2 linked regions of the Rhodothermus marinus genome follow. Each later gene encodes a partner of the first gene's protein in a complex. Links are inferred from orthologs where the notes say so. Each region holds a gene or a part of one and is shown in the gene's direction. Other genes may lie near its edges.

Region 1 (7,697 bases):
TGCTGGAAGCACTGGGCATCGAGCGCTTTATCGTGCTGTCTTTTACGCCGGAACTGGCTGCCATGCCGGCCCGGCAGTTTGTCGAGGAAATCCTCGTACGCCGCATCGGCCTGCAGGCCATCTGCGTGGGCTACGACCACACGTTCGGTCGCAATCGGGAAGGGAACGTAGCCCTGCTACAGCAACTGGGACCGCAGTACGGATTTGCCGTCGATGTCATTCCACCGCAGGTGGTGGGAGACCGTACGGTCTCGTCCACGCTGATCCGGACCATTCTGCTGCGTGATGGAGACGTGCGGCAGGCGGCCGACTTGCTCGGCCGTCCCTACATGCTCCAGGCTACCGTTGTGCGCGGGGACGGCCGCGGACGGGTGCTGGGATTCCCGACGGCCAACCTGCATCCGAATCATCCGCGTAAACTGGTGCCGCGCAACGGCGTCTATGCCGTGCGGGTATGGCTGCCGGGCGAAGCCGAGCCGCGAGGTGGCATGATGAACATCGGCATGCGACCTACTTTTGCAGGCGACCGGCGCACGCTGGAGGTGCACGTGCTGGACTTCGAGGGCGACCTCTACGGTCAGCTTCTTCGGGTGGATTTCATCGAGCGGCTGCGGGACGAGCAGCGCTTCCCGTCGGTCGAGGCGCTCCGCGAGCAACTTTTTCGTGATCGGCAGCGTTGTATGGAAGTACTGCAGGCCTCGGTATGAGGCCTGCTTTTTGACACGCGGCTTTACTCGGAGTTGCGGGTCAGCTTCTTTAGCATGGTATCAATCTAAAGAGGGGACCACAGCACATGATCAGCAAGGAACTCAAGCGCGAACTGATTCGCAAGTACGGCGCCCACGAAAACGACACGGGCCGGCCGGAAGTCCAGATTGCCATCTTCACGCACCGCATTAATGCGCTGACCGAGCACCTGCAGCGCCATCCCAAGGATTTTTCCACGCGCCGCGGCCTTTTGAAGCTGGTCGGCAAGCGGCGCCGCCTGCTCGACTATCTCATGCGCGAAGATTTCGAGCGCTACCGCGCAATTATTGAGGAGCTGGGCATTCGTAAGTAAAAGGGCCGGCGGCATCCCTGAGCGGATGCCGCCGCGCTTATTGGGCCAACGGGCCCGCAAAAAACAGGGAAGAGAACGGTTATGATGACGCAGGCAACCATTCACGAAATCGAATTCGCCCCGGGGAAGACGCTGCGGCTGGAGACGGGGCGTCTGGCCAAGCAGGCCAATGGGGCCGTGGTCGTCCGTCAGGGCGACACGATGGTGCTCTGCACGGCCGTGCTGGCCGACGAACCCAAGGAGGGGCAGAGCTTTTTCCCGCTGACGGTAGAATATCGCGAGAAATTTGCCGCCGGTGGCCGAATCCCAGGCGGCTTCATCAAGCGAGAGGGACGACCGACGGATAAAGAGATCCTCTCGTCGCGACTGATCGACCGGGCCATCCGACCGCTGTTTCCGGATGGCTTCTTCCACGAAGTGCAGATCATCTGCTACGTGATCTCGGCCGACGATCGGTACGACGCCGACGTGCTGGCCGGCACGGGCGCTTCGGCTGCCCTGTTGCTGGCTGGTGCGCCCTTCGACGGACCGATCGCCGAAGTGCGTGTGGGACGCATTGACGGCCAGTTTGTGGTTAACCCCACGCTCAAAGAACTCGAGCAGAGCGACATTAATCTGGTGGTGGCCGGTAAAGAGGACGCCATCGTGATGGTCGAGGGCGAGATGAAGGAGATCAGTGAGGAGGACATGCTCGAAGCCCTCGAGGTGGCGCACGAGGCCATCCGCAAGCTCTGCCGGGGCCAGCTCGAATTCGTGGAAGCGCACGGGCGTCCGGAACCCTTCCCGTACCAGACGACCACGCTTCCGGAGGAGCTGATCGACCGCGTGCGGGAACTGGCCGTGCCGAAGCTGGAAGCGCACCTGCGCGCACCCTACGAGAAGCAGACCTTCTACGAAGGACTGGAGCAGATCGGTGAAGAGACGGTCGCGGCCCTGCTGGGCACGACCGACGCGGAAGGTAACCAGGTGCTGGCCGAAGCCACACCCGAGGGGTGGACGGCCGACCAGATCCGCAAGGCGGTCTCGCAGGTGACCCGCGAGGTCATGCGCCAGATGATCCTGCGCGAAGGGCGCCGGATCGACGGCCGCGGCCTGGACGAAATCCGGCCGATCTGGATGGAGGTAGGCTATCTGCCCCGCGTGCACGGCTCGGCCATCTTCACGCGTGGCGAAACGCAGGTGCTGGCCTCCGTGACGCTGGGCACGTCGAAAGACGTGCAGATGATCGACCAGATCTTCGTCCAGGGCGACAAGCGGTTCTTCCTGCACTACGAGTTTCCGCCCTTCTGCACGGGCGAGATTCGCTTCCTGCGTGGACCGGGACGGCGCGAGATCGGCCACGGCTATCTGGCCGAGCGGGCGCTGGCCGCCATGCTGCCGGACGAATCGTCGTTCCCCTATACGATCCGCGTCAATGCCGACGTGCTGGAGTCGAACGGCTCCTCGTCGATGGCCAGCGTATGTGCCGGCTCGCTGGCGCTCATGGACGCCGGCGTGCCCGTCAAGAAGCACGTGGCCGGCGTGGCCATGGGCCTGATCAAAGAAGGCGACCAGGTGGCCATCCTGACCGACATCCTCGGCACCGAAGACCACCTGGGCGACATGGACTTCAAGGTGGCCGGCACGCGCGATGGCATCACGGCCTGCCAGATGGACATCAAGATCGGCGGGCTGACGCGGGAGATCATGCAACGCGCGCTGGAGCAGGCACGCCGCGCCCGGATGTACATCCTGGATCTGATGGAACAGACCATCGAGGCGCCGCGCCCGGACCTGTCGCCCTACGCACCGCGTCTGACGCAGATCACGATCGATCCGGAGTTCATCGGCGCCGTGATCGGTCCGGGAGGCCGTGTGGTACAGGGCATCCAGCGCGAAACGAACACCACGATCGAGATCGAGGAGCGCGACGGCGTGGGCGTGGTCACCGTGGCGGCCACGAACCAGGAGAACGCCCAGCGTGCCATCGAGATGATCAAGCAGATCGTGGCCGTGCCCGAGGTGGGCGCCGAGTACGAGGGCATCGTGCGCAGCATCCAGAGCTTCGGCGCCATCGTGGAGATCATGCCTGGCAAAGAAGGGCTGCTCCACATCTCGGAACTGGACCACGGCTACGTGAAGGACATCCACGACTACCTGAAGGTCGGCGACAAGGTCCGCGTCAAGTTGATCGAAATCCGCGAGGATGGCAAGCTGCGGCTCAGCCGCAAGGCCTTCCTGCCGCCGCCGGAGCCCGAAGCGAAAAACGGCGAACCGGCACGGGAGCAGGCGAGCGCCGAGCGGAGCGGGCCGCCGCGTGATCACGCTTCCGGACGCTCTCATGGGCCCGGACACGGTCGCGGAGGCCGGAGCGGACGGGGGCGCGGACCGGATCGCGGACGCGGTGGACGCCGTCGCTAAACGCCAAACCGAACGCAGGATGCGTAGAGGAGGCGGGGGCTGATTGCTCTCGCCTTTTTTGTGTAGGCGTAAGCAACACGAAAGAAGCGATGTCGGTGAAAGTTGTAGCAGATACCGTTACCTACCAGAAGACGGTGCTGCCCTGTGGGCTGCGCATCGTGACCGAAACGATTCCCTCGGTGCGCTCGGTGGCCGTCGGTCTCTGGGTGGATGTGGGGAGTCGGGACGAAGCCGAGGAAGAGGCCGGCATCACGCATTTCATCGAACACATGGTGTTCAAAGGCACCGAGCGACGCCGCACGCACCAGATCGCCCAGCGCATCGAGTACGTCGGCGGCTACCTGAACGCCTTTACCACGAAAGAGCATACCTGCTACTACGTGCGGGTGCTGGATGAATACCTGGATCGGGCACTGGACACGCTGATCGATCTGGCTTTCCGGCCGCGCTTCCCGGAGCGCGAAATCGAAAAGGAGAAAGAAGTAATCCTTGAAGAGATGAAGATGTACGAGGACACACCCGACGAGTACATCTTCGATCTCTTCGAAGAACTGGTCTATGCCGGGCATCCGCTGGGACGGCCGATTGTGGGACGGGAGGAGACGGTGCGCTCGTTTACCCGGGCCATGCTGCTGGATTTTATGGCGCGGCATTACACGCCGGATCGTATGGTGCTGGCGGCGGCCGGACGCCTGACGCATGAACGGGTGGTGGCCCTGACGGAACGGCTGTTGCGAGGGGTGGCGTTGCGTCCGACCAACCACCGGCAGCGACAACCGGTGCCGCCTTACCGCCCCGGCGAGCGCGTCGAGCGGCGCAGCGTGCAACAGGCGCATCTGGTGCTGGGCGGGCGCGGGTACGACCTGCACCATCCGCACCGCGCCGCGCTTACCGTGCTCAACACGATCCTGGGGGGCGGTATGTCGAGCCGGCTCAATCAGAACATCCGGGAGCGGTACGGTTACTGCTACAACATCTATTCGTTTGTCAACCTGCACTCGGATGTCGGCGACTGGGGCGTCTATATGGGAACGGACCCCCGGCGGGTGTCGCGGGCCGAGCAGCTCATCCGGCGCGAGCTGGAGCGGCTGGTGCAGGAGCCGGTGGGGCGGCGTGTGCTGACGCACGCCAAGAACCAGGTCAAGGGGACGCTGATGCTGGGGCAGGAGAACATGAGCAGCCGGATGATGCGCTTGGGGCGGCAGGAGCTGTATTTCGGTCGCTATTACAGCCTGGACGAAGCGCTACAGGAAGTAGATCGGGTGACGGCCGAGGAGGTGCAGGCGGTGGCGCGTGAGTTGTTTGCCGAGCAGCCGTATTCGAAGGTAGTGTTATTGCCGGAATAGTCTGGCGGAAGGGGCTTTTGCAGGCTCGGATTATTTCGTAGCTTTGGGCAAGATTCTGTCAACAAAATCCGTTATTGCAATGCAAAAAGTGCTGGTAACTGGAGGCGCCGGCTTTATCGGATCGCACGTAGCCGACGCCCTGCTAGAAAGGGGATACGAGGTGCACATTCTGGACGACTTCTCTTCGGGACGTGAAGAAAACGTGCCGGCCGGAGCCGTGGTCCATCGGATGGACGTCCGGGATGAGGCCGTGGCCGATCTGTTTGCGCGTGAGCGGTTTCCGATTTTGATCCATCACGCTGCGCAGATGGACGTGCGCCGCTCGGTGGCTGATCCCAAATTCGATGCGGACGTCAACATCATGGGACTGCTGAACCTGATGGAAGCCGGGCGGCAACACGGCCTGCAGAAGGTGATCTTCGCCTCGACGGGCGGGGCCATTTACGGTGAGCCGGACTACGTGCCCCAGGACGAAGACCACCCGGTGCGGCCACTTTCGCCTTACGGCATCACGAAGCTGGCTTCTGAAAAGTACCTCTACTTCTACGAGCAACAGTACGGCATCCCGTACGTCGCGCTGCGCTACGCGAACGTGTACGGCCCCCGGCAGAACCCCCACGGAGAAGCCGGCGTGGTGGCCATCTTCACGCAGCGCATGCTCGAGGGTAAGCAGCCGGTCATCTACGGCTCGGGCGAGCAGACGCGCGACTTCGTGTACGTCGGCGACGTGGTGGAAGCGAATCTTGCCGCACTGGCCTATCCGGGCTCGGGAGTGTTCAACATTGGAACGGGCATCGAGACCAGCGTCAACCAGCTTTTCCGCACGCTTCGGGATCTGATCAACCCCGAAGTGCCCGAAGTGCATGGCGAGGCCAAGCCGGGCGAACAGCAGCGCAGCGTGCTGGGCTACGAACGGGCTCGCCGCGAGCTGGGCTGGGAGCCCCGGGTGTCGCTGCAGGAAGGACTCCGGCGCACGGTGGAGTGGTTCCGCGCGCGGGTGACCGTCGGCTGAACCATGTATCGCGTTCGGCTTCCCGTCTTCGAAGGTCCCCTGGACCTGCTGCTTTACTTCATCCGACGGGATGAGCTGGACATCTACGACATTCCGGTCGCCCGCATTGCCGACGAGTTTCTGGCCTATGTGCGCCTGATGGAGGAGCTTGACCTGGACGGTGTGGGGGACTTTCTGTACCTGGCCGCCGTGCTGCTCCATATCAAGGCGCAGATGCTGCTGCCGCGCCCGCCAGCGCCGGCCGACAACGAAGCGGAGCCGGCCGATCCCCGCCAGGAGCTGGTGGAGCGGCTCCTGAATTACCTGCGCTATAAGGACGCTGCCGGACGGCTGGATGCGCAGGTCGAGGCGCGGCAGCAGCTCTACACGCGGGGCGCAGCGGCCGGGGCAGGGGATGAAGTGGCTGAGCAGGGACCGCCGCCGCTGGCGCCGGTACCCCTGTTTGAGTTGCTGGATGCATTGCGGAGAGTGCTGGAGCGTCGGGTCGAACCGCCAGCGCATACCGTCCGGCGAGAGATCTACAGTGTGGAGGCGCAGATGGATTACGTGCAGGCGCAGCTGCAGGACGGCCGGGCGCGTCCGTTCGGGGAGCTGGTGGCCGGGCGTCCGCGTGGATTCGTGATCGCCACGTTTCTGGCCGTGCTGGAGCTGGCCCGGCAGGGCAGGATATGGATTCGGTTGCTGGACGGCCGGGAAGATTTTCTGGTGGAAGCCTGCGAAGCAACGGCGATGGAGGAGGCCGATGTTGCAGCCTGAGCGCAATGGAATGGCGGCCACGCCGCTGATGCAGGGGATCGAGGCGTTGCTGTTTGTGGCCGATGCGCCGCTTTCGGCCGAAGAGCTGGCCGCGCTATGGGAGCGGGCCTACGGCACGCGGCCGGAGGCCGGAGAGATCGAGCAGGCCATCGCGGCGCTCAACGACGTGTATGAAAAGACCGGCCGCGTTTTCCGGATTTATCGCTGGGGGGGCGGTTTTCGGCTGGCCACGATGGCTTCAGTAAGTCCGTTATTGCAATGCTACAAACAACAGGAAGTCAAACTATCTCAGACACTGCTCGAAACGCTCGCGATCATCGCCTATCGCCAACCGATTACCAAACCTGAAATCGACCACATTCGTGGGGTCAACTCCGACTATGCCATTCGACGACTGCAGGAACTGGAGTTGATCGAAATAAAAGGGCGCAGCGATACGGTCGGACGGCCGTTGCTGTACGGTACCACGCGACGTTTTCTGGAGCACTTCGGGCTGAACAGCTTGGATGATCTCCCGGAGCTGCCGGAACTGCAACAACTGCTCGAAAATCCGGAGATCCAGCGCGAGCATCTGCGCCTGCTGTATCCCCTTGAACCCGAGCAGGACGAACCTTCCGAATAGAAGACACCCGCTATCTTCAGACAACCGGGCACTTCCGACACCGGCATTTCGTTTACTCCGACAACCCGCACTACTGGAGAAAAAATTTGGCTGGAGGGACGATGACGGTGTCGGATAAGTCCTCGCTGATCCGCCTGAATCGCTACCTGGCCCGGGCGGGCGTCTGTCCGTCCCGCCGCAAGGCCGACGAGCTGATCGCCAGCGGACAGGTACGCGTCAACGGCCAGGTGGCGCAACTGGGCATGCGCGTTGGACCGGACGACATCGTCGAGGTCAACGGTGTTCGCGTCGTCCCCCAGACGCAGGCGCTCTACATCCTGATGAACAAACCCCACGACACGATTACCACCTGCGAGGACGAACGTGGACGCCGGACCGTCCTGGATCTGATCAACCTGCCTCCTGAACAGAAAAACGGACTGTTTCCGGTTGGCCGGCTCGACCGTAACACCACCGGCGTGCTGCTGCTGACCAACGACGGCGAACTGGCCAACCGGCTGA
Region 2 (7,928 bases), 840 kb from region 1 along the record:
CAGCGCGCCAAGCGTCAGCAACACGACCAGCCCACGCCGACGAAGTGCACGCCGGAGCAGCGCCTCGTAGTGGACGAGCAGCCAGCGCGTACCGAACGGCTCCAGGCGGCCCGGTCGGCGGTCGCGCGCGGCCAGGACGGGCACCACGGTCAGCGCCACCAGCAGCGAGGCCAGTAGCGAAAAGACTACGGCCAGCGCCTGATCCCGGAAGAGCCGCCCGGCCAGTCCCTCGACGAACGCCAGCGGCCCGAAAACTGCAATGGTCGTCAGCGTGCTGGCCGTGATGGCCGCAGCGACCTCGACGGTCCCCTCCCGGGCGGCGTCCAGCGGGGCATAGCCCTGCTCCCGCAGCCGGGCGATGTTTTCGGTGACCACGATCGCGTTGTCCACGAGCATCCCCACGCCCAGCGCCAGCCCGCTCAGCGAGAGCAGGTTCAGCGTGATGTCGGCCACCTCGAACGCAATCAGCGTGAGCGCCAGCGACAGCGGTACGGCCACCGCCACGGCCAGCAGCACGCGCGGCCGGCGCAGGAACACCAGCAGCACGACGAGCGCCAGCACGCCGCCCAGCAGCACGGCCTGCTGCACTCCGGCGATGGCCTGCCGGATGAACAGGCTCTCGTCCACGACCACGTCGAGCCGAACGCCCGGCACCTCGGCTTCCAGCTCGCGCAGCGTGCGGCGCACCTGGCGGGCGGCGACGACCGTGTTGGCGTCGGCGGCCCGCTCCACCAGCAGGAGCAGCGCTTCTTCGCCGTCGAAGCGCACCAGTCCGCGACGCTCGGCCACGCCCGGCCGCACCTCGGCCACGTCGGCCAGCCGCAGCGGGGTGCGTCCCGCATAGCCCACGATCGTTTCGGCCACGTCGGCCGGCTCCGTAAAGGCCCCGCTGACCTCGACGGCGTAGCGGAAGGGTCCGCGACGGATCAGTCCACCCGGCAGCGTGACGTTGGCCGCCCGCAGGCGCTGCTCAATCTGCGCCACGGTGAGCCCGTACCGAATCAGTCGCTCCGGGTCGAGCCGCACCTCGACCTCGGGCTCGTAGCCGCCGGTGACGCGCACGCGGGCCACGCCCTCGAGCTGCTCCAGTCGGCGCGCGACCACATCGCGGGCCAGTCGCTTGAGCGCGACCAGATCCTGAAAGCTTTCTCCGGCGGCCGCGCGTCGGACCGTATCGCGCGGCAGGGCCTGGCGAAGCGCCAGCAGCATGATGGGTCGGTCGCTCGGGTCGAGCCGGAGCACTACCGGACGCTCGGCCTCGTCGGGCAGCGCGTCGCCGAGCTGGTCGAGCTGCTCCCGGACGTTCAGCAGCGCCAGGTTCAGATCCGTGTTCCACCCGAAGCGAAGCACGACCAGGCTGCCGCCCAGCAGGCTGCGGCCCGTCACCGCCACGACCCCTTCCACGCCGGCCACCGCCGCCTCCACGCGTTCGGTCACGGCCCGCTCCACGCGTTCGGGCGGCACGTCGGGATAGGCCGTCCAGACCGCCAGCGCCGGATAGCGCAGATCGGGCAGCAGCGCCACCGGCAGCCGCACGTAGGCGATCACCGCCAGTCCGACGGCAAGCAGGCTCCAGGCCGTGACGGCCACCGGACGCCGCAGGCACCAGCCAACCAGCGCGCGCATGGATCCTGACCGTTTCAGTCGTTCACCTCGAAGGTCGGATGCACGGCCGTCACCTCGACGGGCGCATCGTGCGCCAGCGCATGATGGCCGCTGACGGCCACCGTGTCGCCCGGCGCCACACCATCGAGCAGCACCACGTGATCCCCCGAGCGCGGCCCGGTCGTCACGTAGGTCCACTGCGCCCGCCCGTTGCGAATCACAAAGACCAGATCGCGTCCCTGGCGCACGAGCACGGCCTCGGCCGGCACGACCAGCCGGTCGGGCAGCGTGCGCGTCTCCAGCGCCACGTAGGCGAACATGCCGGCCAGCAGGCGTCCTTCCGGATTCGGCACGGCCACGGTCACGCGTCCGGCCCCGGTCTTCGGGTCGATGCGGGGATTAACCGTGTGCACGACGCCCGCCACCACCGTATCGCCAAGCGCCGGGAGCCGCACCCAGGCCGAAGCGCCCGGACGGATATGCACCAGATCGGCCTCCAGCACATCGACTTCCACCTTCATGCGGCGGTCGTCCAGGAGCCGCATCAGCACCTGGCCGGGACTCACATGCCGACCGACCTCTACCTGCAGGTCGGCCACGCGCCCGGCAAACGGCGCCCGGATGCGCGTGCGGTTGAGCTGGAGCCGGGCCCGTGCCACGCGCTGTTCGGCCTCGGCCAGACCGGTCACCACGCGACGCACGGCCTCGCGCTGCGCGCCGGAGAGCAACAGCAACGCCTCATAGCGCTGCCGCGCCTCGTCCAGCGCCGCCTCGTCGATCTCCCCGCGCGCATAGGCCTCCTGGGCGGCCTGCCAGGCCCGTCGGGCTTCGGCCAGGCGCGTCGAGTCGATCCCGGCCGCCCCGCTCTGGCTGAGCTGGACGGCATACTCGCTGCGGGCCTTCAGCAGGGCCGCCTCGGCCTCGGCCAGCGCCAGCCGCGCCTCCTCATCATCGAGCACCACAAGCACCTGTCCGGCCCGTACCCGATCTCCCTCTTCCACGCGGCGTTCCACGACGCGCCCACTGAGCTCGGCGCTGATTTCGGTCTGGCGCCAGGGCGCCAGCGTACCGGTCGCCTCGGCCCGCAGCGGGAAGTCCACCGGCTGCACCACCACGGCCTCGACGGCCACCGGCGGCGCTGTGGCCTGCACGTCCTCGGGACGCGTGGTTTCCTCGCGGCCGGTAAGCACCGGCCAGAACGCATAGAGCAGCAAACCGCCGACGGCCAGCACGAGCACCAGCGCCGCCACGTGCCAGCTCCGGACGCGCCGCCCGGCCGTCCTCTCTCTCGTCTCAGAAAGGCCCCGGTTCATGAGCAACGAAGTGCAAGAGGATTACCGCCTGTTCTTCAGAATTTAAAACAAAACAGCCGCATAGCTGAAACGACCAGTTCCGTCCCGCCGACATTCCCCATCAAAGCTTTTGGAAATTCGCATGCGGCACAGCTAACGCAAGATGGTTCGAGATTAAGGTATTATCATTTTCATAGAAAAACAAGGCTCACCAATGCTTTGCGCCGATTGGCTTGCTCCCCTTCCTGAACCGTCTTATCTTGGGCGGCCTGAAGGTGGGGACGGTCATGTACCTGAGCAAGCTCGAACTGCAAGGTTTCAAGAGTTTCGCAGACCGGACGGTCCTGCACTTCGATCCCGGCATCACGGCCATCGTTGGCCCCAACGGCTGCGGCAAGTCGAACCTGGTCGATGCCGTCCGATGGGTCATCGGCGAGCAGCGCGCCCGCGTGCTCCGCTCCGAACGCATGGAGCACGTGATCTTCAACGGCACGGCCCGTCGCCGCCCCGTCGGCATGGCCGAGGTGCTGCTGACCATCGAAAACACGCGCGGCATCCTGCCGCTCCACTACAGTGAGGTCACCATCGGCCGCCGCCTCTACCGCTCCGGCGAATCCGAGTACCTGCTCAACGGCACCCCCTGCCGCCTGCGTGACATCCAGGAGCTGTTCATGGACACGGGCATGGGGGCCGGCGCCTACTCGGTCATCGAGCTGAAGATGATCGAGGACATCCTCTCGGACAACGCCCAGGACCGACGTCATCTTTTCGAGGAGGCGGCCGGGATCACCCGCTACAAACTGCGGCGCGCGCAGACGCTTCGCAAGCTCGACGCCACACGCAACGATCTGACCCGCCTGCGCGACCTGATCGAAGAGGTACGGCGCCAGGTCGATACGCTCAAACGCCAGGCCGACCGCGCCGAACGCTACCGCCGCTACCGCGACGAACTGCGCACGCTCGAACAGGCACTCCTGCGACACGACTACGACCGGCTGCGCGAACAGGCCGACGCGCTCGAAGCCCTGCTGGACGAGGTGCAGACGCGCCTGCGCGAGGCCCGCACCCGCTACGAAGCGCTCGAAGCGGAACAGACCGAACTGCAGCAGCAGCTCACCCGGACCGAAACGGCGCTGGAGGCCGCGCAGGAACGCCTCCACACGCTGCAAAATCGCCTGCAGGCGCTCGAAAGTGAAGGCCGCCTGCTGGACGAGCGCCTGCGGGCCGCCCGAAGTGAACAGGAACGGCTGCAACGCGAAGCGGAAGAGGCTGCACGTCAGGAGCAGCGCCTGCAGCAGGCGCTGGAAGCCGCCGAGGCGGCCGTCCGGGAAGCCATGCCCCGGCACGAAGCGGCCGAAGCTGCCCTGCGCCGGGCGCTGGAAGACCGAGACGCCGCCCAGCACGCGCTGGAACAGCAGCGGGAGCGCGTCCGGGAAGCCCGCCGCCTGCTGCAACAGGCCGAGCAGGCCCTGCTCGAAGCGCGCCGCCAGCTCGACCGCCAGAGCAACCGGCGCGAACTGCTGGAACAGGAGCGCGAGCGCCTCGACGCCGAGCAGAAGACGCTCGACGCACAGCTCCAGGCGCTCGAAACCGAGCAGGAAGAAATCCTCCGGAAACGCGAGACCGCACGCCAGACGTGCGAAAATCTTCGGAAGGAAATCGAAGTGCTGGAGCGCCGCCGACAGGAGCTGCGTCAGGAGATCGCCGCCCGCGACGAAGCGCTGCACCAGCAGGAGCGACGTCTGGAGGCCGTCCGGGCCGAAGCGCGATTGCTGGAACAGGTACTCACCGCCTACGAGGACTTTCCGGAGGCCGTCCCCTTCCTGGCCCGCACGCCGGGCTGGACGGATGCGCCGCTACAGACCGTAGCCGACCTGCTCGGCATCGCGCCCGAGCTGCAGCCGGCCCTCGACGCCGCGCTCGGCGAGCGGGCCGCCTGGATCGTCGTGGCTACCGAAGAGGAAGCCCGACAGGCACTCCGGCTGCTCCGTGAGGCGGAAAAAGGCCGGGCCACCTTCATCGTGCTGGAAGGGTTGACGCCCCCGAACGATCCGCCCGAGATCCCCGGCGCCCGTCCCCTTCTCGACCATGTGCGGCTGGCCCGTCCCGAACTGCGACCGCTGGCCGCCTCGCTGCTGCACGACGCCTATCTGGTCGACGATCTGGAAACGGCCCGGCGTCTGGCACAGAGCACCTCGGAGCCGGCCCGCTTCTTCACGCCACAGGGCGAGTGGATCGACAGCCGGAACTGGTGGCACGGCGGCAGCGCACAGGCGCCGCGCTCGCCCCTCAGCGGCCGCCTCGACCGCCGCGAGCGCCTGAACGCCCTTCAGACCGAGGCCGCCTCGCTGGAAACGGAGATCGCCCGCCTGCGCAACGAGCGCGCCACGCTGGAACAGCAACTACAGGCGCTTCCCTTCGACGCAAAACAGCAGACTTTGCGTGAGGCCGAGCAGGCGCTGCGTGCGCTGGAGCAGCAGGCCACCCGCCACGAGGCCACGCGCGAGTCGCTCCGCCAGCGCCTCGAAGCCCTGAAAACCCGCCGGGCGCAACTGGACGAAGCACAGGCGACCCTTGCGACCGAACTGCAGACGCTCCGGCAAGCGCTGGCGGAAGCCGAACAGGCGGTGGCCGAACGCCAGCGTGCGCTGCAGGAGGCCGAAGCCGCCCTTCAGCAGGCAGAAGCCGGGTACCGCGCCGCCATGGAGCAGTTGAACCAGGTGCAATTGCAGGCGGCCGAAACGCGCAACCGGCTGGAAAACCTCCGGCGCGAGCAACAGCAACTCCGCCAGCGGCTGGAAGGTCTCCGGCGTCGCCAGCAGGAACGCGCGCAGCAGCAGGAACAACTGGCAACGCGCCTGGCCCGAGATCAGGAACGACGCCGGGCCATCGAAGAAGAGCGAAGCGCCCGGAGCGCCGAACTACCACCCGTCGAGGCCGAAGTACAGCAGCTTCGCCAGCAACTTGTCGCGCTCCGCACGGCCTTCGAGCGCGTCGAGCGCCAGCTTCGCGAACTTCGCCGCGCCTACGAGCAGGAGCAGCAGCAGGAACGTCAGTATCAGGTGCAGCTCGCCGAAACGCGCACGCGCCTGGCCGGTCTGACCGAGCATGCCCGAGAGCACCTGGACGTGGACGATCCCTCCCGCCTGCCCGAACCGCCGGCCGACTTCGACGTGCAGGCCGCCCGGGAACAGATCGAAACGCTACGCCGCCGGATGGCCAACCTCGGCACCGTCAACGAACTGGCGCTCGAGCAGTATCAGGAAGAAAAAGAGCGGCTCGACTTTCTGCTGGCCCAGCAGCAGGATCTGGAATCGGCCGAGGCCACGCTGGAAACCACCATTCAGGAGATCAACCAGACGGCTGCCGCCCGCTTTCTGGAAACGTTCGAATCGATCCGCCGCAATTTTCAGGAGCTGTTTCGCGAACTGTTCGGCGGCGACGCCCGGGCCGATCTCGTGCTGGCCGATCCGAACGATCCGCTGGAGTCTCCCATCGAGATTCTGGCGCGTCCCCGCGGCAAGCGTCCCAGCACGCTCGCTCAGCTCTCCGGCGGCGAAAAGGCCCTGACGGCCATCGCCCTCCTTTTTGCCCTGTATCTGACCAAACCCAGCCCATTCTGCATCCTCGACGAGGTGGACGCGCCGCTGGACGAAGCCAACGTCGAGCGCTTCATGCGCCTGCTGCGCAGCTTTTCTGAAAACACCCAGTTTATCCTGATCACGCACAACCTGCGCACGATGGAGCTGTCGGACCGGCTCTACGGTGTCACGATGCAGGAGCCGGGCGTCTCGACGCTGGTCAGCGTCCGCCTTGAAGAAGCGGCCGAGCTGGCCGGTCGCTGATCAGAGGGGTACGGCCTCCGGACGGGCCTCCGTCACCTCCCACTCCCCTTCCAGAATCAGCCGCGCCAGGTCGCGCTTGGCCATCCACTTGTAGCGAAGCTCCGGCCCGTAGGGCACCGGCTCGCCGTCTTCCGTCAGCCACTCGTAGTACACGTTCAGCGTGTCCTCGAAGAGCACGCCCAGCCGGCAGCCCTTGCCTTCCAGAAAGTACTTGTAGCGTCCCTGCCCGGGCAGCAGATGGAAGGTGAAGCCCTCCGGCGCGGCCTTCCAGAACTCCTTCAGCTTCTCGTACATGCAACCCACCGGATATTTTAGACGCTGTCTAAATTAACACACTTTCGGCGCCGGAAGTGCCGGGGCATTGTGAAAATTGCATGGGTTCTGTTGAACAGGGCCCATCCAGGCCAAACAAAAAAAGCCGCCCCCGAGGGGCGGCTTTGCAGTGGTGTCCAACGCGGGTCAGTCGATGGCGACCAGCTCGATTTCGAAGGTCAGGTCTTCGCCGGCCAGCGGATGGTTGGCGTCGATCGTCACGGTTTCCTCGGTCAGGGCCGCCACGGTTACCGGGATGATCCGGCCGTCCTGCAGCCGGAGCTGCAGCTGCTGTCCGACGGCCAGCTCCAGTCCGGGCGCTACCTGGTCGCGTCCGACCTCGATGAGCAGATCGTCGCGCCGGGGGCCGTAGGCTTCCTCTGCCGTGATGGTGACGGTCTTGGTTTCGCCGGGCTCCATGCCCATGACCGCCTGCTCGAAGCCAGGAATGACTTCCCCTTCGCCCAGCGTGAATTCGAGCGGCTCGCGATCCCGAGACGAGTCGAAGATGGTGCCGTCCTGAAGGCGACCGGTGTAATGGACCTTGACGTGGTCGCCTGCTTTTGCCTGTGCCACGGTGTACGCTCCTGATTTGCGTGTGGTTGTTGGATACTTTTCCTCCTCAACGGGTTGCCATGCAAAAAGTTCGCTGCCCTTTTACATTTTCTTTTTTGATCTGCCCGAATAATGCATTGCCGAAGGCGCCACGCCTGGTCTTTCTTACAGATCGGCCAACCCGGGCGCTCGTTTTCTACAGCACCGTCTCGACAAGACGAGAACTACCGCTTCAAATGGAAGAACGCGCCAATGCACTGACGCACGGCCTCGGCGTGCTGTTGAGTCTGGCCGGAACCGGCTGGCTCTGGCTCTCGGG

The links.
Region 2: the proteins of GYH26_RS06945 (region 1) and smc are in contact, whole or in part, in a crystal structure (PDB 3ZGX), measured with the Bacillus subtilis proteins. The link is inferred for Rhodothermus marinus from one-to-one orthologs.

The regions. Positions count from the first base shown.
Region 1 is NZ_AP019797.1:1,590,125-1,597,821, forward strand. Bases 4,803-7,697 are described here. They hold GYH26_RS06945 (segregation and condensation protein A), read left to right. Parts: upstream 4,803-5,821; coding sequence 5,822-6,574; downstream 6,575-7,697. Other genes in these bases: GYH26_RS06935 (M16 family metallopeptidase), read left to right, coding at 4,803-4,806; GYH26_RS06940 (SDR family oxidoreductase), read left to right, coding at 4,886-5,818; scpB (SMC-Scp complex subunit ScpB), read left to right, coding at 6,561-7,196; GYH26_RS06955 (pseudouridine synthase), read left to right, coding at 7,298-7,697. Outside these bases: GYH26_RS06920 (bifunctional riboflavin kinase/FAD synthetase), read left to right, coding at 1-707; rpsO (30S ribosomal protein S15), read left to right, coding at 794-1,060; pnp (polyribonucleotide nucleotidyltransferase), read left to right, coding at 1,142-3,460; more of GYH26_RS06935, read left to right, coding at 3,550-4,802. UniProt on the Bacillus subtilis protein: Participates in chromosomal partition during cell division. May act via the formation of a condensin-like complex containing Smc and ScpB that pull DNA away from mid-cell into both cell halves.
Region 2 is NZ_AP019797.1:756,727-764,654, reverse strand. What follows is about bases 2,852-6,942. They hold smc (chromosome segregation protein SMC), read left to right. Parts: upstream 2,852-3,157; coding sequence 3,158-6,742; downstream 6,743-6,942. Other genes in these bases: GYH26_RS03380 (hypothetical protein), read right to left, coding at 6,743-6,942; GYH26_RS03390 (efflux RND transporter periplasmic adaptor subunit), read right to left, coding at 2,852-2,918. In the rest of the region: GYH26_RS03395 (efflux RND transporter permease subunit), read right to left, coding at 1-1,626; more of GYH26_RS03390, read right to left, coding at 1,641-2,851; more of GYH26_RS03380, read right to left, coding at 6,943-7,036; GYH26_RS03375 (FKBP-type peptidyl-prolyl cis-trans isomerase), read right to left, coding at 7,202-7,630; PAQR family membrane homeostasis protein TrhA, read left to right, coding at 7,846-7,928. UniProt on the Bacillus subtilis protein: Required for chromosome condensation and partitioning.